Regions from separate parts of the Streptomyces sp. NBC_01497 genome, predicted to be linked through region 2. Evidence: riboswitches for the same ligand, from Rfam matches in the RefSeq annotation. Region 2 holds a riboswitch; the other holds the start of a gene.
The links. A riboswitch is a leader RNA that binds a small molecule or an ion and turns the genes downstream of it on or off. The one in region 2 is predicted to bind S-adenosylmethionine.
Positions count from the first base shown of each region.

Region 1: another riboswitch for S-adenosylmethionine. It lies ahead of thrC (threonine synthase); the one in region 2 lies ahead of OG310_RS25875 (aminotransferase class V-fold PLP-dependent enzyme).

Region 1 covers NZ_CP109427.1:4,715,343-4,726,851, reverse strand. Annotated here, with positions in the region: gene OG310_RS19995 (cold-shock protein) at 406-609, opposite strand; gene OG310_RS19990 (ubiquitin-like small modifier protein 1) at 993-1,271, opposite strand; gene thrC (threonine synthase) at 1,355-2,653, opposite strand; SAM riboswitch class I at 2,669-2,796, opposite strand; gene OG310_RS19980 (glucosyl-3-phosphoglycerate synthase) at 2,964-3,950, shown strand; gene OG310_RS19975 (alpha,alpha-trehalose-phosphate synthase (UDP-forming)) at 4,310-5,743, shown strand; gene otsB (trehalose-phosphatase) at 5,850-6,704, opposite strand; gene OG310_RS19965 (DUF3263 domain-containing protein) at 6,742-6,960, opposite strand; gene OG310_RS19960 (extracellular solute-binding protein) at 7,364-8,605, opposite strand; gene OG310_RS19955 (ROK family protein) at 8,836-9,768, shown strand; gene nagA (N-acetylglucosamine-6-phosphate deacetylase) at 9,768-10,991, shown strand; gene OG310_RS19945 (1-phosphofructokinase family hexose kinase) at 11,190-11,509, shown strand, end outside.
Region 2 covers NZ_CP109427.1:6,135,508-6,147,016, forward strand. Annotated here, with positions in the region: gene trpD (anthranilate phosphoribosyltransferase) at 1-429, shown strand, start outside; gene OG310_RS25870 (spore-associated protein A) at 898-1,302, opposite strand; SAM riboswitch class IV at 1,884-2,000, shown strand; gene OG310_RS25875 (aminotransferase class V-fold PLP-dependent enzyme) at 2,119-3,423, shown strand; gene OG310_RS25880 (Lrp/AsnC family transcriptional regulator) at 3,454-3,735, opposite strand; gene OG310_RS25885 (rhomboid family intramembrane serine protease) at 3,732-4,457, opposite strand; gene OG310_RS25890 (NYN domain-containing protein) at 4,639-6,021, shown strand; gene OG310_RS25895 (NlpC/P60 family protein) at 6,363-7,388, shown strand; gene OG310_RS25900 (C40 family peptidase) at 7,625-8,668, shown strand; gene OG310_RS25905 (hypothetical protein) at 8,746-10,023, shown strand; gene OG310_RS25910 (glycosyltransferase family 87 protein) at 9,980-11,311, opposite strand; gene OG310_RS25915 (glycosyltransferase family 4 protein) at 11,452-11,509, shown strand, end outside.

The DNA.
Region 1 (11,509 bases), 1.4 Mb from region 2:
CCCGAGTGCAAGCCGCTCCAGGAGTGCGGCGCATCGCGCCGGTGATCGTTCGCCCCGCGTACGTACGCACATCCGAACGTGTTCCACCCCCTGACGCCCGTCCGCGCCACGCGGAACGCCCCGCCCCGGGCACCCCACCCGGAGCTCCGGACATCCGCCCTGAACGCCCGCCCCGAGCCTCGCACGGGCCGCCCCGCGCCTGCCGGCGCCCGGGCGACCGGCGACGTTCCGGGGGCGTCCCGTCACCGCTCGGGCGCCCCGAAGCCGCTCCCCGTAGGTCTCGCACACGCGGGCGGCACGCCCGCGTGTGCATGCCCGCCGCGTAGGCGCGCGCGAGAGGCCCGTACCCCCGTGGAGCGGGTACGGGCCTCTCGACTAGGATTGCCCTGGCCGATCGCGCCGGGATCAGACGGCGAGTTTGACCATGTCCGCCTGCGGACCCTTCTGGCCCTGCGAGATCTCGAACTCCACTCGCTGACCTTCTTCAAGGGTGCGGTACCCGTCCATCTGGATGGCGCTGTAGTGGACGAAAACATCCGCACCACCGTCGACCGCGATGAAGCCGTAGCCCTTCTCCGCGTTGAACCACTTGACGGTGCCCTGAGCCATGCCCAACTCCCCTATTACAGGCCCCTGCTCGGGACCGCACTTCGCGTCGGAACGCGTCGACCGCGGCTGAATGTATCTGCCCAACTGCCCTCTGCAACAGGTCAATCAGACGAGAATTCTGGGCATGGCTGAAGACGCGAACCGGATGTATGTTCGCGTTCTTGGGCAAGTCGGGCCACACAAAGCGCACTTATTGCGCTATCAGTACCAAAACTTTGACCCGATGTTGTCGCGTTCTTGTGCGCGTTCAGTAGGGGCTCCGCACGTCGCGGCTCCGCGGTTCCGTGCTCGGTCGAATTGTACCGTGCTCAACCACATGGAAATGCCCCCTCCGCCGGTGGTGGAGGGGGCACACGTCCAACAGGGGCGCGGGGCCCCGTGGTTCAGCAGCCGCCGGCGACGGCGGGGATGATCGAGACGCCCGCGCCCTCGGGCGTGGCGGTCTGAAGACCCTGCTCGAAGCGGACGTCGTCGTCGTTGACGTAGACGTTGACGAACCGGCGGAGCTTGCCCTGGTCGTCCAGGACGCGCCCGGCGATGCCCGGGTGGTTGTTCTCCAACGAGGAGATGACCTCGGACAGGGTGGAGCCCTCGGCCGCGACCTCGGCCTGGCCGCCCGTGTAGGTGCGGAGGATGGTGGGGATTCGGACCTTGACGCTCATCGGCGGGGTGCCTACCTCTCGGATGTCTCGAAGCTCGGTGACGTGGGGCGCGCGCGGTGACGTGGTGCGCGCGGCGGCCGGGATCAGCTCGCCAGACCCGCCGCGCGGAACGCGTCCAGGCTGGGCCGGATCGTCGTGGTCGGGCCGGTCGTCGGCGCCACCGCGTCCAGCGTCTTGAGGCCGTCGCCGGTGTTCAGCACGACGGTCGTCAGGGTCGGGTCAAGCAGCCCCGCGTCGATCAGCTTCTTGGTCACGCCGACGGTCACACCTCCGGCGGTCTCCGCGAAGATGCCCTCGGTGCGGGCCAGCAGCTTGATGGCGTCGACGACCTGCTCGTCGTTGACGTCCTCCACCGCGCCGCCGGTGCGCCGCGCGATGTCCAGCACGTAGGGGCCGTCCGCCGGGTTGCCGATCGCCAGGGACTTCGCGATGGTGTTCGGCTTCTGCGGGCGTACGACGTCGTGGCCGGCCTTGAAGGCGGTGGACACCGGCGAGCAGCCCTCGGCCTGCGCACCGAAGATCTTGTACGGCTTGTCCTCGACGAGCCCGAGCTTGATCAGCTCACGCAGCCCCTTGTCGATCTTCGTCAGCTGCGAGCCGGACGCGATCGGGATGACGATCTGGTCGGGCAGCCGCCAGCCGAGCTGCTCGCAGATCTCGTACGCGAGCGTCTTCGAGCCCTCGCCGTAGTACGGCCGCAGGTTGACGTTCACGAACCCCCAGCCCTCGCCCAGCGGGTCGCCGATGAGCTCGGAGCAGAAACGGTTCACGTCGTCGTAGTTGCCCTCGATGGCGACGAGTTCACCGCCGTAGACGGCGGCCATGACGACCTTGCCCTGCTCCAGGTCGTGCGGGATGAACACGCACGAGCGGAACCCGGCCCGGGCGGCGGCCGCGCCGACGGCGCCCGCGAGGTTGCCCGTGGACGAGCAGGAGAGCGTGGTGAAACCGAAGGCACGCGCGGCCTCGACGGCGATCGCCACGACGCGGTCCTTGAAGGAGTGCGTCGGGTTGCCGGAGTCGTCCTTGACGTGCAGTTCCCCGGTGATGCCGAGCTCACGGGCGAGGTTGTCGGCCTTGACGAGCTTGGTGAAGCCGGGGTTGATGTTCGGGTGCGCGGCCACGTCGGCGGGGACGGGCAGCAGCGGCGCGTAGCGCCAGATGTTGTCGGGGCCCTCGGCGATGCGCTTCTTCAGCTCGTCGGGGGAGTCCGTCGGCAGGTCGTAGGCCACTTCGAGAGGGCCGAAACAGCTCTCGCAGGCGAAGATCGGGCCGAGGGGGAAGCGCTCGCCGCATTCGCGACAGGAGAGCGCGGCGGCGGGTCCGAGATCGACGGTTCCGGTGGCGGATTCGTTACTGCTCGGGACGGTCTGCACAGCCATGGAGGCGAGGCCCTTTCCTCATCTTCCTCGCGACGCGTCTCGCCGCAAGACGGAATTGGCACCTTCCCCACCATGACCTCGCGGTCGGCGGGAGGGTTGCCGGGGCTTCAACGGGCCGTTCCCTCTGCCCCTCTGGATGAGCGCTATGGCGACCGGAACCAGGCTCCGGCGCGTTTGTCCCGCGGACGGCGACCCGGCATGCGGGCGCCTTTCGCGTTGTTCAAGACTGTAACCGAAGCACCGGACGGTTGAGACGGTCGTCCGTCACGCGAGATGGATCACGCAGTGGCCCAGCAAGGGAGAACCGATCGTGCTGGAAGAGGTGGAACGCTGGCTGACCAGCCGTTCCTGGTCCGTCGACGACCGGCCGCTCGACCGGCTGATGGTGGCCAAGGCCACACGCGGGACCACGGTGAGCGTGGTGCTGCCCGCGCTCGACGAGCAGGAGACGGTCGGCGAGATCGTGTCCGTGATCCGGCGCGAACTGATGACGAAGGTGCCGCTCGTGGACGAGCTGGTGGTCGTCGACTCCGGGTCCACGGACCGTACGTCGGAGGTGGCGGGCCTGGCCGGTGCCCGAGTGGTGCACCGTGACGCGATCCTGCCCCGCCTGCCCGCGCTGCGCGGCAAGGGCGACGTGCTGTGGCGCTCGCTGCTGGTGACGACGGGCGACGTGGTGTGTTTCGTCGACGCGGATCTGCGGGAGTTCTCGGCGGACTTCGTCTCGGGGATCGTCGGCCCGCTGATGACCGACCCGGACCTGCAGTTCGTCAAGGCGATGTACGACCGCCCGCTGCGCGCGCGCACCGGGGGCGGGGCCGGAGCCGGCGGCGGGGACGGGGTCACGGCGGGGCAGGGCGGCCGGGTCACGGAGCTGGTGGCACGCCCCCTGCTGAACCTGCACTGGCCGCTGCTCGCGGGCTTCGTGCAGCCGCTTGGCGGCGAGTACGCGGTGCGCAGGTCGCTGCTGGAGCGGCTGCCCTTCCCGGTGGGCTACGGGGTCGAGCTGGGCCTGCTGGTCGACGCGCTGCGGCTGGTGGGGCTCGACGCGCTGGCACAGGTCGACGTCGGCGTCCGGCTGCACCGGCACCAGGACGACCGCGCGCTCGGGCGGATGGCCGCGGCGATCTACCGCACGGCGCAGTCGCGGCTGTCCCGCGCCCACCTCGTGCGGCCGGTGCTGACGCAGTTCGAGCGGGGGGAGCAGGGCTTCGAGCCGCGGACGCACGCGGTGGACACCGAGGAACGGCCGCCGATGCGGGAGATCGCCGAGTACCTGTCGCGCCGCGCGGCCTGACCTGCGCGGGCCGGCCGGGTCGACCGGGGCGCCCGCATCGTCCGAACCGCCCGGACCGCCCGCATCGCCCGCATCGCCCGCATCGTGGCATCGCACGGGTCGCAGTGGCATCGCACGGGTCGCAGGCGTCGCACGCCGGAGCACCCGTCGTACCGGAGCGGAGCGTGGCTCTCCGTGCGCCGTGCGCGCCCGCCTCGGCGTCACGATCCGCGCGTCGGCGCGCTCGGAGGGTCACCGCCGGAGTGATCCGTGCGCGCGCCGTGGCCGTGCCGTCATGCGCCGTTACTGCGCCGCCCCCATGCGCCACACCAGCCCCGTCCGTACGTTTGAGCGTTTCCGTGACCGGCTAGGTTCGCGATATGGCTTCCCAGCACGACGCCCACGGCGCCCCCGTCCTCGTCGCCTCGAACCGCGGCCCGGTCTCTTACGCCCTCGGCGACGACGGCACACTCACGGCACGGCGCGGCGGAGGAGGACTCGTGTCGGGCCTGTCCGCCATAGGGCCCGACGCCGGCGCGGTCTGGGTGTGCGCCGCGCTCGGGGACGGCGACCGGGAGGCCGTACGGCGCACGGACGGGCGGCTCGATCCCGACGACACCGGCGGGCAGCGCGTCCGCATGCTGGGCATCCCGTCCGAGGTGTACAGCGACGCGTACAACGGGGTCGCCAACTCCGCGCTGTGGTTCGTGCACCACATGCTGTTCCAGACGCCGCTCGAACCGTCCTTCGGGGCCGAGTTCCGGGCGCAGTGGGCGTCGTACGAGACGTACAACCGCGCCTTCGCCGAGGCCCTGGCCGACGAGGCGGGCGAGGGCGCCGCGGTGCTGGTGCAGGACTACCACCTGGCGCTCGTGCCCGGCATGCTGCGCGCGCTGCGGCCCGACCTCAGGATCGGGCACTTCTCCCACACCCCGTGGGCGCCGGTGGACTACTTCCGGCTGCTGCCCGACGACATCGCACGCCAGTTGCTGCGCGGCATACTCGGCGCGGACCGTGCGTGCTTCCTCACCACCCGGTGGGCGGACGCCTTCACCGCCTGCTGCGCCGAACTCCTCGGCGGCACCGGCAAGACGCGCATCGGCGTGCACGGCCTCGGCGCCGACGCGGACTTCCTGCGCGAGCGCGCGCACCGGCCCGACGTGGCCGAGCGGATGGCAGCGCTGCGCGAGCAGATCGGCACCGACCGGTCGGGCGCGCCGCGCCGCACGGTCGTCCGGGTGGACCGCACCGAACTGTCGAAGAACATCGTGCGCGGCCTGCTCGCCTACCGGGCGCTCCTCACCGAGCGGCCGGACTGGCGGGAGCGGGTGGTGCACGTGGCGTTCGCGTACCCGTCCAGGCAGGACCTCGCGGTGTACCGCGACTACACGGAACGGGTACGGGTCCTCGCGGCCGAGATCAACACCGAGTTCGGCACGGACGGCTGGACCCCGGTCGTGCTGCACGTCGAGGACGACTTCGCGCGCTCCCTCGCGGCGTACCGCATCGCGGACGTCGCGCTGGTCAATCCGATCAGGGACGGCATGAACCTGGTCGCGAAGGAGGTCCCGGTCGTCTCCGACGACGGCTGCGCGCTGGTGCTGTCCCGGGAGGCGGGGGCGTACGAGGAACTGGGCGAGGACGCCCTGGTCGTCAACCCGTACGACATCACGGCGACGGCGCACGCGCTGCACGAGGCGCTGACCATGCCCGACGACGAACGCACCCGCCGCACCAAGCGCCTCGGCGCGGCGGCGACGGCTCTCCCGCCCGCCCGCTGGTTCCTGGACCAGCTGACCGAACTGCGGGCCTGACCTGCGGGCGTGACGCACGCGGGACCCGTCGGCTGACAGGCTCCGAGAGCCGCTGACCACCGTCGGCAGGGGGCCGCGGGCGCCCGCCGGCAGGGGCCCGCGGGCGTCAGGCGCGGTCGTGGGCGAGCGTGTCCGCGAGGGCGGCGAGGAAGCCCGCGACCGCCTCCGGGTCCGCCAGCCGGAGGTCCGCGCGGGCGGTCAGCTCGCCGATCGACGTGCCGCTGCTGACGAGCAGGCCCGCGCGGCCCTCGGCCCGCAGCGCCTCCACCGCGTCGTAGGCGGGCAGGTCGCCGAGGTCGTCGCCCGCGTAGAGGACCGTGCGCGCGCCGGTCTCCCGTACGTACGCGGTCAGCGCGACACCCTTGTCCATGCCGGGCGGGCGGAGTTCGAGGACCATGCGGCCCGGTTCGAGCAGCAGCCCGTGCCGGGTCGCGAGGTCCCTGAGCGGGGCGCGCAGGGCGGCGAAGGCGGCCTCGGGGTCCGAGGCCCTGCGGGTGTGCACGGCGAACGCCTGGCCCTTCTCCTCGGTCCACACGTCCTGCCCGGGCGCGAACCGGTCGAGAACAGCCGGGAGTTCGTCCCGCGCGGCGGCCACACCCGGGTGCGGGGGCGGCGTGTGCAGGGTGCCGGTGGCGGCGTCCCAGCGCTCGGCGCCGTAATGCCCGAGGACGACGAGCCGCTCAAGACCCGGGACGTCCGCGAAGCCGCCGTACTCGACGGCGACCGCGGCGGGACGGCCGGTGATCACCACCAGGGACCCGAGGTGCGGTGCGAGCGCGGCGAGCGCGGGACGCGCGGCCGGGTGGGCCCGGGCCTGCTCGGGGTCGGCCACGATGTCGGCGAGCGTGCCGTCGAAGTCGAGCGCGACGACGGCGTCGGCGGGGCCGGCCAGCAGCGCGGCCAGGCCTTCCGCGCCGGCTTCGGTTTCCGGCTGCGGCAGGGGGGAGGGGTTGCTGCCCATGGGCGTGACCCTACCGGGCCCGGCGTTCGGCGGTCGCTCAGCGGGTGTCGCGGTGCGCCTGGCGGACGCGGCGCAGCCGGTTGAGCGTGACGGGGTCGTGCGCGGTCGCGGCCGGGTCGTCCACGAGCGCGTTCAGCAGTTGGTAGTAGCGGGTCGGCGACATGCCGAGCTGCTCCCGTATCGCCCGTTCCTTGGCCCCGGGGCCGGCCCAGGAGCGCCGCTCCAGGGCGAGCACGGCCCGGTCCCGCTCCGACAGGACGGGCCGGACGCTGCCGCCGTCCCGGGCTCCGGCGTCCGGGACCCCACCGGCAGCACCGGCAGCACCGGCAGCACCGGCAGCACCGGCAGCACCGGCAGCACCGGCAGCACCGGCAGCAGGCATATCGGGGGCATCGGAAGCGGCACTGGACCCGGAGACCTCCGCGGACCCGGAGTCACTGGTGGCCCCAGTGGCCTCCGCACTCCCGGGAGTCCCGGAAGCCCCGGGACTCCCGGAAGCCCCAGGGAGCTCGGAGGTCCCGGAGGTCCCCTGCGCACCGGGGCCGCCCTCGCCGTCCGAACCGCCGCACGCCCCCGGGCTCCGCCCGTACGGCGGGCCGGGGGGCGGCCCGGCTGGTCCGGGGGCGGGCTCGGGGGCGTCGGTAGGCATCGGTGAAAGGCTACTTGCCCGCGGCGGCGGCGTCGGCCGCGTCCGCCGCGTTGGCGGCCTTGGAGATCTTCGTCAGGACCTGCTGCGGGTCGTGGCCGGGCTCGACGGCCTGCCCGATGTTCTTCTTGATCGTCTCGCTCACCCCGGACCAGGAGCTCTTGCTGAACGGATACAGCTCCGAGGAGTTGAGCGTCTTCTGGAATTCGCCCAGGTCGTTGTGCGTCTTGTCCTGCGCCATCACGCTGTTCGCGCTGTATGTGACGGGCAGCAGGTCGTACTGCTTGACGAAGTCCATGACGTTCTTGTCGCTGTAGGCGTAGTCGAGGAACTCACCGATCTGCTTGCCGTGGCCGTTCTGCTTGAACGCCATCATCCAGTCGGCCACGCCCATCGAGGACTTGGCCTTGCCGTCCTTGCCCGGCATGGGCACCATGCCGAAGTCGATGTGCGCCTTGCGCGCGTCGTTCATCAGCGTGGGGTGGCCGTTGAGCATGCCGACCTTGCCCTCGGTGAACTCCTTGAACGCGTCGGCCCGGTCCAGCTTCCCGGGTGCGACGGGGCCGGTGAGGCCCTCCCCCACGAGGTTGTGCTGGAGCCAGTCGAAGGTCTTGACGTTCTCGTCGGAGTCGATGCTGTACGAACCGTCGGTGCTGCTGGTGTAGCCACCGCCGCCGCTGAGCATCCACATCATCGTCTCGGCCTGCGACTCCTCGGTGCCGAGCGGCAGCGCGAACGGTACGGACACCCCGTCGGCCTTGAGTGCCTTCGCGTCGCTCTCGATGTCCGCCCAGTTCTTGGGGGCCTCGATGCCGGCCTGCTCGAACATTTTGCGGTTGTAGAACAGCAGCCGGGTGGAGGCGACGAACGGCAGCCCGTACTGGGTCTGGTTGACCTTGCCCGCGTCGGCCAGTTGCGCGACGAACCCGGACTGCACGGGGACGCTGAGGATCTGGTCGGCGCTGTAGAGCTTGCCCGCGTTCGCGTAGTCGGCGAACGAGCCGACCTGCGCCATGTCCGGCGCCTTGTCCTGCTTGACCATGCTCGACACGTCGGCGTCGACGGTCTTCCAGGAGCGGACGTCCACGTCGATCGTGATGCCCGGGTGGGTCTTCTCGAACGCGGAGGCGAGTTTCTTCCAGTAGATGCTGGAGGACGTCTCCGGGCTGTTGCCGTAGTCCGCGGCGACGAGCCTGAGCGTGACATCTCCGGAACCGGTCGAGCCACTGCACCCCGCGAGGCCCATGGAGCTCATGACGGTTATGACGGTGGTTATGCCCAGATAGCGGTGACGCACTGGTCCTCTTCCCGCCCTTCGCCCGCCGCTTGGCGGGAACTCGATGATCGAACCGCGATTTTGTCTCGTTCGAACGTTTGAGTCCAGACGAAGGGACGAATGCCCCCACACCTTCACCAGGGTGAAGGCGGGAAAGATCACGATGAATGGACTAGACCTCTCATGGGTGCACGCGCGAGACTGTCAGGGTGAAACACGTCATCGCCCTCGATGTGGGCGGCACCGGCATGAAGGCCGCCCTCGTGGGGGCGGACGGCGTGCTGTTGCACGAGACCCGCAGGCCCACCGGCCGGGAGCGCGGCCCCGAGGCCGTCGTCGAGACGATCGTCGGCTTCGCCGCCGAGCTGTACGCGTACGGCGTCGAGCGGTTCGGCGAGGGAGCGCGCGCGGCGGGTGTCGCCGTCCCCGGGGTCATCGACACCGAGCGGGGCATCGCGGTCTACGCCGCGAACCTGGGCTGGCACGACGTGCCGCTGCGGGACCTGATCGGCGAGCGGCTCGGCGGTATCCCCGTCGCGCTCGGCCACGACGTACGCACCGGCGGCCTCGCGGAGGGCCGCCTCGGTGCGGGACGCGGCTCCGACCGTTTCCTCTTCATGCCCATCGGTACGGGCATCGCGGGCGCCATCGGCATCGACGGCGCCATCGAGGCGGGCGCGCACGGAGTGGCCGGCGAGATCGGTCACGTCGTCGTACGCCCCGGCGGGGCCGAGTGCAGCTGCGGTCAGCGCGGCTGCCTGGAGATGTACGGCTCGGCCCGCGCGGTGACCCGCGCCTGGGCCGAGGCGAGCGGCGACCCGGAGGCGGACGCGGCGGACTGCGCCAAGGCCGTGGCCTCCGGTGACCCCGCGGCCGTCGAGGTGTGGCGGGACGCGGTGGACGCGCTGTCCGCCGGGCTCGTCACGGCGCTGACCCTGCTCGATCCCCGCACGCTGATCATCGGCGGCGGGCTCGCCGAAGCCGGCGACACGCTGTTCGAACCGCTGCGGGCAGCGGTCGCGGCGAAGGTCACCTTCCAGAAACTGCCCACGATCGTTCCGGCCGCGCTCGGCGACACCGCCGGGTGTCTGGGGGCCGGCCTGCTCGCCTGGGACCTACTCGCCTCGGAGGTAAGCGCCTGATGGCCGCCGCAGCATCCACGCCCCCCGCTCCCACCGCGTCCGCCCCCGCGGCGACCGGTCCGGCCGCGCCCGTCGGCACCGGCGCGTACACGGTGCTGTCCGGGGGCCGGGTCGTCCTGCCGACCGGCGTCGTCGACGGCGGCCGGGTGATCGTCCAGGGCGGGCGCATCGCCGGGTCGGCCCCCGCGGACGCGCCCGCGCTCGACCTGAGCGGGCACTGGATCGTGCCCGGGTTCGTGGACATGCACAACCACGGCGGCGGCGGCGCGTCCTTCACCTCAGGAACGCCCGAGGAGGTCCTCAGGGGCGTCCGTACGCACCGGGAGCACGGCACCACGACCGTCGTCGCCTCCACGGTCACCGGCGAGCTCGACTTCCTCGCGCGGCGTGCGGGCGTGCTGTCCGAACTCGTCGAGCAGGGCGACCTCGCGGGGCTGCACTTCGAGGGCCCCTTCATCTCCCCCTGCCGCAAGGGCGCGCACAGCGAGGCGCTGCTGCGCCACCCCGACCCGGCCGACGTGCTGACGCTGGTGAAGGCCGCGCGCGGCACCGCGAAGATGATGACCCTCGCCGCCGAACTCCCGGGCGGCCTCGACTCGGTGCGGCTGCTCGTGGACCACGGCGTGATCGCGGCGCTCGGGCACACCGACGCGACGTACGAGCAGACGGTGGAGGCGATCGACGCGGGCGCGAGCGTCGCGACCCACCTGTTCAACGCCATGCCCCCGCTCGGCCACCGGGTGCCGGGACCGATCGCAGCGCTCCTCGAAGACGAGCGGGTCACCGTCGAGCTGATCGACGACGGCACGCATCTGCACCCCGCCGCCCTGGAGTTGGCGCTGCGCTGCGCCGGCCCGTCCCGCGTCGCGTTCATCACCGACGCGATGGACGCGGCCGGCTTCGGCGACGGCACGTACTCCCTCGGCCCGTTGGAGGTCGAAGTGAAGGACGGTGTGGCGCGTGTCGTCGAGAACGGATCGATCGCCGGCTCCACGCTGACACTCGACACCGCGTTCCGGCGCGCCGCGACGGTGGACCGGATGCGGGTGGAGGACATCGTGCGGGCCATCTCCGCCAACCCGGCTCGCCTGCTGGGCCTCGACGACCGGGTGGGCTCCCTCGAACCCGGCAAGGACGCGGACATCGTCGTCCTGGACGCGGACTTCACGCTCAAGGGCGTGCTGCACAAGGGCGCCTGGGTGCTCGACCCCCGTACCGCCTGACGGCGGGCGGCCGGCCCCCCTTCCCCTTCCCGGCCGCCGGGTCGGGGCGCCCCGCCCGTGGGCAGCGCCCCGCCCCCGGCGGTCCGGCCGGATCGCCCTCTAGGCCGGAGCCCCCGCGTTTGGCATGATCGAATGCGGTGGTCCGCCGGAGCGGAAGCGCCGGACGCGATCGACCGATCAGGCGACGGGGGGCAGGGCGTGATCCTCACGGTCACTCTCAACGCCGCCCTGGACCTCACGTACCGCACCGCCACGCTCGTCCCGCACTCCACGCACCGCGTCGGCGAGGTCGTCGAGCGGCCCGGCGGCAAGGGGCTCAACGTGGCGCGGGTGCTGTCCGCGCTCGGGCATGACACGGTCGCCACCGGCTTCCTCGGCGGCCCCGCGGGCGACGAGGTGCGGGAGCTGCTGGCACGCCTGTCGCCACGCACCGCCGACGCGTTCGTCCCGGTCGCCGGCGCGACCCGCCGCACCGTCGCCGTGACGGACGAACAGCACGGCGACACCACCCAGTTCAA
Region 2 (11,509 bases):
ATCGTGGCGGGGGTGCTGGCGGAGCGCGGCAACTCGGCGCTGGTCTTCCGGGGCGACGACGGCCTCGACGAGCTGACCACGACGGCCACGTCGACGGTGTGGCGGGTGCGCGACGGCCAGGTCACCGAGGAGGCGTTCGATCCGCGTTCCGTCGGCCTCGACCTGGTGCCCGTCTCCGCCCTGCGCGGCCAGGACGCGGCGTACAACGCGGACGTCGCCCGCCGCCTCCTGGCGGGCGAGCCCGGCCCGGTGCGCGACACCGTCCTGCTGAACGCGGCGGCGGCGCTGGTCGCACTGGACCAGACGGACGACGAGCTGCCGGTGCAGCTCACCGCGGGCCTCGCCCGCGCGGCGGAGTCCGTGGACTCCGGGGCGGCGAGCCGTGTACTGGAGCGCTGGGTGAAGGCGACCAGGTCGAGTCGTCCGTAGTCGCGGACCGAGGGATCTGTCCGACGCCGAGTGGGACGGGTCCCGTTCGACGTCACCTCGTCCCCGCTCCGCGCCGGGCCGGTCCTCGCCGTGATCATGCTCCGAGCATGAGGAGCCCCTGCTCATCGAGCAGGGGCTCCCTTCGCGGCACCGCACTCAGGACGACGCGGACAGACGTTCACGGGGGAGCGCGGGCACACCCGGCCCGCACACGCGCCATGCGGCAGGCCGACGAAACGGCACACCCTTGCGCCGGCCGGAGGGGACCCGCAACGGGGAACTCCCCCGACCGGCGCGGGCATCGCTGACATCACATGACGTGCCGCGGCGAAAAACGCCTGACGCCGGTCAATTCGACACGATGTATTCCGTCGGAAAACACGTGTCCGGGCTGATTGCCGGTGTAATTCCTCGGCCCGGCGGCTAGCGGCGATCGCTGATCACGTGAACGGCGGGGCGATGAATTCGTCAGCCGCAGTTCGTGTTGTCCTTTTCGCCGGAGTCGCTGCCGATCACTCCGATCCAGTCGACGCACTTGCCCGCCGCGTTGATGTACACGGGTCCTGCGTACGTCGTGTACTCGCCGTTGTCGTACTTGATGAGGCCGCCGTGGACGGCGATGCCGGCATACATGTTGATGATCGCGCCGGGAGAATTCCTGACCGTCACCACGCAGTTGTCACGGGTCGCGGAGCTGTAGGTGAGGAAAATGGTCCCCGACGTGCCGATCGCGGCGGAGTTCACCACGGTGTAGCCGCTGCCGCAAGCGCCGTTGTAGGTGGCGGCAGCGGAGGCAGCGGCGGCGGGGGCGGCACTCGCGCTGGGCGCCGCCACGACGGCCAGGCCGGTGATGGATGCGCCGGCGGCAAGCATCGCGGCAATTCTCTTCTTCACCGATGTCATTCTTTCTCCTCCGTCGAATGATTGTGAAGTGCGCCCTGATCCTGGCGTTCGGATTTCGATACAGCAAGAGGATGAAGTGAACTAAAAGCACATATGAGAAAAGCTTGACAAGTGACGTGGATCACGGCCCTGCATCGTTTCGTTTTCTCTATTGGATGTTTTGTTCCGATGAAAGGGACTCGGGTTTTGCGGAGAGTGGGCCCGCCGGTTTTCAGGAGGGTTCCGTGACGGTCGGCGGGGTGGGGTGGAACTGGACGCTTGTCCCGGATCGGCCGGGGCCTGAAGCGGAATGCTGAATCGCGCCCGCGGCGGCCGTCCCCTCGCCGAGGGCCCCTTGATCATCATTCGCCGCGCCCAGTCGGCCCTGCGATGTGCCGGACCGACGGCGTCGTCCGGTTCGGCCCCGCCCCGAGCGCGACGGGTCCACCGCCGCCCGCAGCGCTGTCCGCCCCTCGCGCCGGGACGCCGGCGACGATCCAGCGATTGCCGTGCCCGGCAGCTTCGCCCGGACCCCGGGGCGGTTCGTACGGGTGTGGCATACTCGCCCCCAAGGTCATGAGTGACAGCGGTAAGGCCCCGGCCCGCTGTCCGGCAACCCTCCGTCCGTGGCGGGGTGCCCCGGGTGAAGACCAGGCCGTAGGCAGCGAGGTCTGCGGCAAGCGCGGGCCCTGTGTGTTTCCGCTGGGGTCCAGGTCCTCAGGGGGAGCTGTCCGTGAACACGCGAATGCGATAGGCGCCGAGCGCCCCTCCGTGTCCCGCCACCCGTACCACCACGAAGGCTTCGCCATGTCCGCATACCTGGATGCCCCCGCCGCTCCCGCCGTCTCCGCCGCCCCGCCGCTCGCCGCCCCGTTGGCCGTCCTCGGCACCGATGTCGCCGTGCCGCTCGCCGACGGCACCGAAGTCCCGTACGCCGCGCTCGACTACGCGGCGAGCGCGCCCGCCCTGCAGCGCGTGTGGGACGACGTCGCCGCGTACGCGCCGTACTACGGCAGCGTGCACCGCGGTGCCGGCTACCTGTCACGGCTGTCGACCGACCTCTTCGAGGCGAGCCGGCGCACCGTCGCCGAGTTCCTCGGCTGCCGTGAGGACGATCAGGTCGTCTTCACCCGCTCGACCACCGACTCGCTGAACCTGCTGGCGACTTCGCTGCCCGCCGGCTGCGAGGTCTTCGTCTTCGAGACGGAGCACCACGCGGCCCTGCTGCCCTGGCAGCGCACGGCGGGGGTGACCGTCCTCGACGCGCCCCGGACGCCGGTGGCGGCCGTGGCGACACTGGAGGCCGCGCTGGCCGGCCGTGACACCGCGGGGCCCGCCCTGGTCTGTGTGACGGGCGCGTCCAACGTGACAGGCGAACTGTGGCCGGTGCCCGAACTGGCCGCCACCGCGCACCGGCACGGCGCGCGGATCGTGCTGGACGCCGCGCAGCTCGTGCCGCACCTGCCGGTCGACGTGGCCGCGCTGGACGTCGACTGGGTCGCCTTCTCCGGGCACAAGCTGTACGCGCCGTTCGGCGCGGGGGTGCTCGCGGGCCGCGCCGACTGGCTGCGCGATGCCGCCCCCTATCTCGCGGGCGGCGGCGCCACCCGCCGGGTCGTGCGGAGTGACGACGGCGGTGTGGACGTCGACTGGAACGTGGACGACTCCCGCCACGAGGCCGGCTCACCGAATGTGATCGGCGCCTACGCCATCGCCTCCGCCTGCCGCGCGCTGACCGAGGCCGGCTTCGAGAACCTGGCCGCACGGGAGCAGGCGCTGCTCGGCCGGCTGACGTCGGCGCTGGGCGAGCTGCCGCGCGTGCGGGTGCTGAGTCTGTTCGGCGAGGGGGCGCACCGCGTCGGCGTGCTCTCGTTCGTCGTGGAGGGCCGGGACAGCGCGGCCTTCGCCGCGGAGCTCTCCGACCGGTACGGCATCGGTGTGCGCGACGGACTGTTCTGCGCGCACCCGCTGGTGCGGTTGCTGACCGGCGGCGATGACGACGCCGTCTGCGGCGGGGGGCCGCTGAACGCGGTGCGGGTCAGCTTCGGCGCGGGAACCCCCGAGGAGCACGTGGAGCGGTTCGTCACGGCCGTCCGGGAACTGACCGCCTGACGGCGCTCGCCCGGGCCGCCGGGCCCGGGCTCAGGCGTCGAGGCCGATCGAGAACGCCGCTTCCAGATCGTGCTGCGAGTACGTGCGGAACGCGACATGCGTGTCGGTCGCCTCGACGCCCCTGATCCTGCTGATCCGGCCGGGGATGACCTCCGCCAGGTCTTCGTGCTGCGACACCCGGACCATCGCGATCAGGTCGTACGTACCAGTCACCGAGAACACCTCGCTGACACTGTCCAGCGCCGCGATCGACTCGGCGATCTCGGGGATCCGGTCCACGCTGGTCTTGATGAGCACGATCGCGGTGATCACGGCTGTCGTTCTCCCTCGGTGGCCACGGCTTGGCCCTTCACTGTACCGGGCCGCCAGTAGCGCGCCCCCGCGTAGAGGAAGCCGCTCGCGAACCCCACGAGGTGCGCCAGGTAGGCGACCTCGGGGCCCGCCCCGCCGCCGGCGCCACCCGCCGCCTGGCGCTGCGCGAACCACTGCAGCGCGAACCAGAACAGCAGCACGATCCAGGCGGGGAAGCGCAGCGGCAGGAAGAAGAGGAAAGGGAAGAGGCTCGTGACCCGCGCCTTCGGGAAGAGGAAGAGGAACGCGCCGAGCACCCCCGAGATCGCCCCCGACGCGCCCACGAGCGCTTCGTCACTGTGCGCGTTGGCCACGGCGTACGCGGACATCGCGAGCGCGCCGACGACCAGGTAGAAGACCGCGAAGTGGGCTCGCCCCATATGCTCCTCGGCCATCGTGCCGAAGACGTAGAGGAACAGCATGTTGCCGAGCAGGTGCAGCCAGTTCCCGTGCACGAACAGCGCGGTCAGCGGGGTGATCAGGGCGTGCGGCGCGCCCGTGACCAGCTGGTCGGGCACGATTCCCCAGTGCCGGAAGTACGCGCTCTGGGCGGCTCGCAGCGCCTCGCCCTTCCCGTAGGCGCGATCGAAGCCCGACACTGGACTGACCAGGAAGGCCAGGCAGCACAGGCCGATCAGGCCGTACGTCACCAGGGGGCCGTCCACCGTCCGCCTTTTGATCACGGACAGAGCATGACGCACCGGGGCACATCTCCGCGGACCGCCTCGCCGGATGGACGGGTTCCCCAGGGGGCGAAGGCCGTAGGGTTACGGAACCGAACGCGTCGCCACGGCGAGGCGGGACGCCCGGGAGACGGTCCACAAGGGGCCGCCCGAAAGGGCATGAGGCAGTGGGGTGACGGACGTGGAGCAGCCCGTGGGCGGGGCTGAGCCGACCGGCGCGGCCGACGGAGCCGCCGAGGCCGGCGGCGAGCCGCCCGAGACGTTCGACCGGCCGCTGCCCGAAGGGGTGCGGCGCAAGGTCGTCGCGCTGGTCTCCGACGTCTTCGGCGGGCTGACCATCGCCGAACTGCCGAGCCAGCTGCGCCAGTACGCCCGGTTCACGCCGGTGCGCCGCGCCAAGTTCGGCGGCACCGCGATGGCCGCCGCCCTGGAGAGCGACCCCCTCTTCCGGCAGCGCGTCGGTGAACGCTTCGCCGAGGCGCAGCCCGAACTGGCCGCCGCGGTGGGCAGCGGCACGCCGCCCGCCGCCGCCGATCCCGTCGAAGTGGCCGCCGCCGCGTATGTACTGAGGCCGCCCGGATGGGTGAAGTTGGTGACCGCGGCCGGCGAGGAGGCCGAGCGTGCGCACGCCGAGCGGGCCGACGAGGAGACCCGGCGCGAGCTGGAGCGGCTGCGCGAGGAGCTGACCGCCGCGAAGGCGCTCACCCGCACGGAGACCGAGCGGTTGCGCGAGGAACTGACGGCGGCCCGCAGGGAGGGCGAGGCGCTGCACCGCAAGCTGCGCAGCGCGCTCAGCGACGTGAAGCGCGGTGAGGCCGCGCTGCGCAGGGCCGCCGCCGACACGGAGGCCCTGCGGGCGGAGGCCGCCGTGACGGTGTCGTCGGCGGAGAGCGAGACCCGCCGGGTCAGGGCGCGGCTGGTGGAGGCCGAGTCCGCCGTGGAGGCCGGCCGGCGCGCCTCACGGGAGGGCCGCTCCGTTGAGGACATGCGGCTGCGGCTGCTGCTCGACACCCTCCTGGAGTCGGCGCAGGGGCTGCGGCGCGAGCTGGCGTTGCCGCCCGCGTCGGGCAGACCCGCCGACACGGTGGAGGCGGTCGAGCCCGGGCGGATGTCGCCGAAGGACATCGCGGCGCGCGCGCTGTCCGCCACGGACCCCGCGCTGCTCGACCAGTTGCTGGCCCTGCCGCAGACGCATCTGCTGGTGGACGGCTACAACGTGACGAAGACCGGCTATCCGACGATGCCGCTGGAGCGGCAGCGGCTGCGACTGCTCGGCGGGCTCTCGCTGCTGGCCGCGCAGAGCGGCGCGGAGGTGACGTGTGTCTTCGACGGGGCCGAGCTGGCCGCGCCGGTGCTGCTCGCGCCGCCGCGCGGGGTGCGGGTGCTGTTCTCCAAGCCGGGTGTGACGGCGGACGAGTTGATCCGTCAGCTGGTACGGGCGGAGCCGTCGGGACGGCCGGTGGTGGTCGTCTCGACCGACCGCGAGGTGGCCGACGGGGTCGCCGCGGCCGGCGCGCGGCCGGTAGCGTCCGCTCTGTTGCTGAAGCGGCTTTCGCGGTCCTGAGCAACTCATGCGCACAATGCCCGAATTGAATGATTACGTGGCGCAGCGGAACGTCAACCGCCCATTACTGACTGTGCGAAGTCCGTATTTTATGCCCTCCTGACGAAGATTTTTGCTGCTGGGATTTGATCTGATCACAAGAAGGTCACTAAGGTCGCATCGAACCTTCGCGCGGTTGATCGCCCACCCGGGGTGAACAGCGAAGGCGCCGCCGAGTTCGCAGAGTTCAGCTCATCACGGGGAGAGCGGGACGAGCGGAGCCGGGCCAGGGGTCGCCCGCCGTACAGAGGCAGGGAGACCGTGGAGCCGGTAGGCGGTTGAGGAAGAAGGAGCTCGCCTTCGTGGCGTCCCACCGTCGTCCCAAGCAGCCGAACCGTGCCCGCGTGTCGGTGCTCACCGCCACAGCCGCGGCAGTCGTCGCCCTCACCTCGCAGGCCGCGCACGCGGACCCGAAGCCGAGCGTCAAGGATGTCAAGGCGAAGGTCGACGACCTGTACAAGCAGGCCGACCAGGCGACGGACAAGTACGACGGTGCGAAGGACCAGGAGTCGAAGCTCCAAAAGGACGTCGGCAACCTGCAGGACAAGGTGGCGCGGGGCCAGGCGCAGCTCAACGCGATGCGTGACGCGCTCGGTTCGATGGCGACGGCGCAGTACCGCACCGGGGGCATAGACCCGTCCGTGCAGCTGTTCCTCTCCGCCGATCCGGACACCTACCTGGACAAGGCGTCCACCATGGACCAGGTGACCGCCCAGCAGGCCGACCAGCTCCGGGCGATCCAGTCCAAGCAGCGGGTGCTCGCGCAGGAGCGCAAGGAGGCCCAGGACAAGATGTCGGGCCTCGCCGCGGCCCGCAAGGAGCTCGGCGACAAGAAGAAGCAGGTCCAGGGCAAGCTCGCCGACGCGAGCAAGCTGCTCAACACGCTCACCGCGCAGCAGCGCGCGCAGATGCAGCAGGAGGACCAGGAGCGGGCCGACCGCTCCAGCTCCCGCGTCGCGCTCGGCAAGGGTGTGCCCGCCTCGGAGCGGGCCGGCGTCGCCTTCCGCGCCGCGCAGACCAGACTTGGCGATCTGTACGTCTACGGCTCAACCGGCCCCACCACGTTCGACTGCTCGGGCCTGATGATGTGGTCGTACGCGCAGGCCGGTGTCTCCCTGCCGCGCACCTCGCAGGCGCAGGGCACCGTCGGCCCCCACCTCTCCATGAGCCAGCTCCAGATCGGCGACCTCGTCATCATGGACGGCGGCAGCCACGTCGGCATGTGGGCGGGCAACGGTCAGGTGCTGCACGCGCCGCACACGGGCACCGTCGTCAAGTACGAGGCCGTGTCCGACATGACCTTCGACTACGGCGTCCGCGTCGGCTGACACGCCCGCCCGGGACCACTCCGCGCCGCGTCACACCGCCCGAACGGGCGATATCGGGTGGCGCCCCGCTGACGCCGCGCCCCGCTGGTGACCTCCCGGTCTCCCGCGGGGCGTTCGCGTTTCACGCGAGGCGGTCCTAGGCCGCCCGGTGATCACGCCGCTACTGTCTGCTTCCACGCGGCACGGGCCGCGCGAGCACGCACCGCGTGCTCACAGCGGAAGGGAGTGCGGCTCCTGTGGTGTCCCATCGCCGTTCACCGGTGTCAGGTCCTGGCCGGGGCGCCCGCGCCGGTTCGGTCGTCGTGATCTCCGCCGCCGCGGCCGGTGCCGCCGCCGCCCTCGGGGCCCCGCCCGCCGACGCCCAGCCGCGGGACACGCCCGAGACCAGCCGGGCCACCGTCGACGGCCTGTACGAGCAGGCCGAGCGCGCGACCGAGCAGTACAACGCCGCGACCACCCGCGTCGGCGCGCTGGCCGCCCGGGTCAGGGCCGTGCAGGACGACACGGCACGCGGCCAGGAGCGGGTCAACACCATGCGAGGCGTGCTCAGTTCGGTCGTCGGCGCGCAGTACCGCTCGGGCGGCATCGACCCGTCGCTCGCGCTGCTGCTGACCTCCGACCCCGGCACGTACCTCGAACGGGCCTCCCTGCTCAGCCGGATCGACGCCCAGGAGTCCGGCACCCTGCACCGCCTCCTGCAGGCCGAGCGGGGGCTGGAGCAGCAGCGCGCCGACGCGGCACGGGACCTCGCCGACCTGCGGGCCGGGCGCGCCGCCGTCGACCGGCACAAACGCACCGTCCAGACCAAACTCGCGCGGGCCCGCCGCCTGCTGGGCACGCTCCCCGCCGCCGACCGCAACCCCTACGGCCGGGCCACGCGCGGCGCCGGACGCGGCGACCTGGGCATCCCCACCGGAGCCGGGGGGCCGGCGTCCGCCCGCGCCGCCGAGGCCGTCGCCGCCGCACAGAGCGCGCTCGGCCGGCCCTACGTGTGGGGCGCGAACGGCCCCGGCGGCTTCGACTGCTCCGGCCTCATGCAGTGGGCGTACGCCCACGCGGGCGTCGCGCTGCCCCGCACCTCCCAGGCCCAGCGGTACGCGGGCCGGCAGATCCCGCTGTCCGAGGCCCGCCCCGGCGACCTCGTCGCCTACCGCTCCGACGCGAGCCACATCGCCATGTACATGGGTCACGGGCAGGTCATCCACGCGCCCTACCCGGGCGCCCCGGTGCGCTACGACCCGGTCGGCATGCTGCCCGTCTCCTCGGTCACCCGGGTCTGAGGGGGCCGCGCCCGCCCGGGGCACGTGAAACGCGATACGGGCCTGGCGGGCCCCCGCCACCCCCTACGATCGCAAGCGTGGCAGTTCCGCACGGCACCCCCGGCGCACGCCGCGGTGCCGCGCACGGCGGGCCCGCGGCGCTGCGGCGCCTGCTCGCCCTGATCTGCCTGTGCCTGTGCGTCTGCCTGGGCGCGGCCGCCTGCGCGCCGACCGCGCCGCCCGCCGCGCCCGACACCACGGGAGAGCAGGTCCGCGGCGTGCTCGACGGACGTGCCGCCGCCGTGCTGCACCGCGACCGGGCGGCCTATCTCGCGTCGTTCGACCCGCGCGCCACGGCCCTGCGGGCCACCGAGAGCACCGAGTTCGCCGACCTGGCGGCCGTACCGCTGCGCTCCTGGCAGTACGACGTGAGTGACGTGGCGAGGACCGGTGACACCGCGACCGTCCGCGCGCAGTTGCGCTACCGCCTCGCCGGCTACGACACGGCGCCGGTCTCCACCCCCCGCTTCCTCCAGTTCGTCCTGCGGGCCGGCCACTGGTACGTGACGCTCGACCGGCCCGGCGACGGGGGCGCCCGGCAACTGTGGCAGCAGGGCCGCGTCGAGGCGGTGCGAGGTGCCCGCAGCCTGGTGCTCGGGGTGGGGCAGGACCCGGCGCGGCTGCGGCTGGTAGCCGCCGCGGCCGACCGCGCCGTTCCCGCGGTGGACAGGGCCTGGCCGGGCACCTGGGAGCGGCGCGTCGTCGTCTACGTGCCGGCGTCGCTCCAGGCCATGGCGGAGCTGCTCGGCAGGCCGGCCGCCGCGTACGAGGACATCGCCGCCGTCACGACCGGGGAGACGGGCGGCGCGGGCGCGGCGCCCGCCGACCGGATCATCGTGAACCCCGACGCGTACGGGACGCTCAGCGACTTCGGGCAGCAGGTCGTCCTCACCCACGAGATCACCCACGTGGCGACGCGCGGCGCCACCTCCGCCGCCACCCCCACCTGGCTGTCGGAGGGGTTCGCCGACTGGTCCGCCTACCGCGGCTCGGGCCGCCCGGCCGCCACCCTCGCCCCCGAACTGCGGACGGCCGAGCGCGCACAGGGGCCGCCGGACGCGCTGCCGACCGACCAGGACTTCTCCTTCGGCAATGACCCTGACGCACTGGCCAGGGCGTACGAGGAGGGCTGGCTCGCCTGCGAGCTGATCGCCGCGCAGTGGGGACCGAAGCGGCTCGCCGCCTTCTACCGCGCGGTCGGCGCGCACCCGGGGCGCCCGGGAGCGGTGACGGACGCGCTGCGCGACGTCCTGTCGACGTCGCCCGCCGCCTTCACCCGGCTGTGGCGGGTGTATCTGACGAAGCGTCTGGGCTGACGGGCTCCCGGTCGACCGCCGCCGCGACCCCGCCCGTCGGCGTGCCGCTCACCGTGCCCTTCCACAGCAGCCGGGCGCCGGTGAGGGTCGCGGCCACCAGCAGGCCGTTGCGCAGCACGATCAGGGTGATTCCCTGGACGTCGCTGCCCACCACGTGCCCGAAGCCGCCGGGGAACTCCAGCAGGGTCACCGCCGTCGCCAGCAGCACGAACGCCGCGGGCAGCGCCATGACGCTCTCCCGCACCACCATGCACACCGCGGCGAGCCCCACCAGCCACAGCATGTACTGGGGGCTGATGACCCGGCTCGTCGTCGTGAACACCAGGACCGCCACGAACGCCGCGTCGCACAGCGTCGCCGCCGTGAAGACCCGGGCCCGCACCCGCCACCACAGCAGCCAGCACAAGCCGAGCGCCGTCAGCCCCATCGCGATGTCCGAGACGAGCGACACGTAGGGGCCGACGAACTCGACCGAGCCGTAGTTCAGCAGCACCTGGCCCTGCCAGCCGTAGTGCCGGGCGATGTGGAAGACCAGGGACCCCAGCGACTCCACCTCGGTGCCCCGGGCGCGCTGGAAGGTGAGGAAGGCGAAGCCGCCGGGGCCGTACAGCGCGCACACCAGCACCACCGCCGCGCCCGTGAGGACGGCCCACAGCCACGACACGCGGGTCCACCGGCCGCGCGGCGTGCCGAGGAGCAGCAGCACCGGCCAGACCTTCAGCAGCGCGCCGAGCCCGGTCAGCGCGCCCATCAGGCCCGGTCTGCCGCTCCAGCCGCCCGCGCGCCGCCGGCCGCCCCCGCGGGGACCGCCGATCCCCGCGAGCAGCGCGGCCACCGCGACGGCGGTCACCATCACGTCGTACCGGGCGTACGCGGTCGGGCCGAGCAGCGCGACCCCCGCCATCCACACCCAGGCGCCCCGCATCGAGCGGCCAGGGCGCGCGCCCGCGCGCAGCAGCAACGCGAAGCCGGCCGCGTCGCACACGCAGGCCAGCACGTAGAAGGCCGAGGCGTAGCCGAGGAACGGCAACAGGGCGGGGGAGAGGATGGCGAAGGCGGCGGCGGGCGGGTACTGCCAGGTCACGTCGGACATCGGGTACGTGCCGGTGCGCAGGACCTCGAACCAGCCGTGGTAGATCCCGGAGACGTCACTCGTCACGTCGGGCCCCGGCAGGTGCGGGAACCAGGCCACCTTGAACACCAGCAGGAGGAGCACCGCTCTGGTGAGCACCCAGAGGGCGATCGCGCCGCCCGTGCCCCGTGCCGTGTGGCCGTACACGCCCGCCATTGACCGTCCCGTCGTGCCGTCCGTACGCACGGTCGAGTACGCGTGCGCCGGGGCCATGATGCCGGGCCGGGTGGGCTGCGGGCCACCGGACGCGGCGGCCACCCGGCGGCGGGGGAGCGGGGGCGGTACTGTCTGCGGCGATGCGCAAGACCCTGATCGTGACCAATGACTTCCCGCCGAGGCCCGGCGGGATCCAGT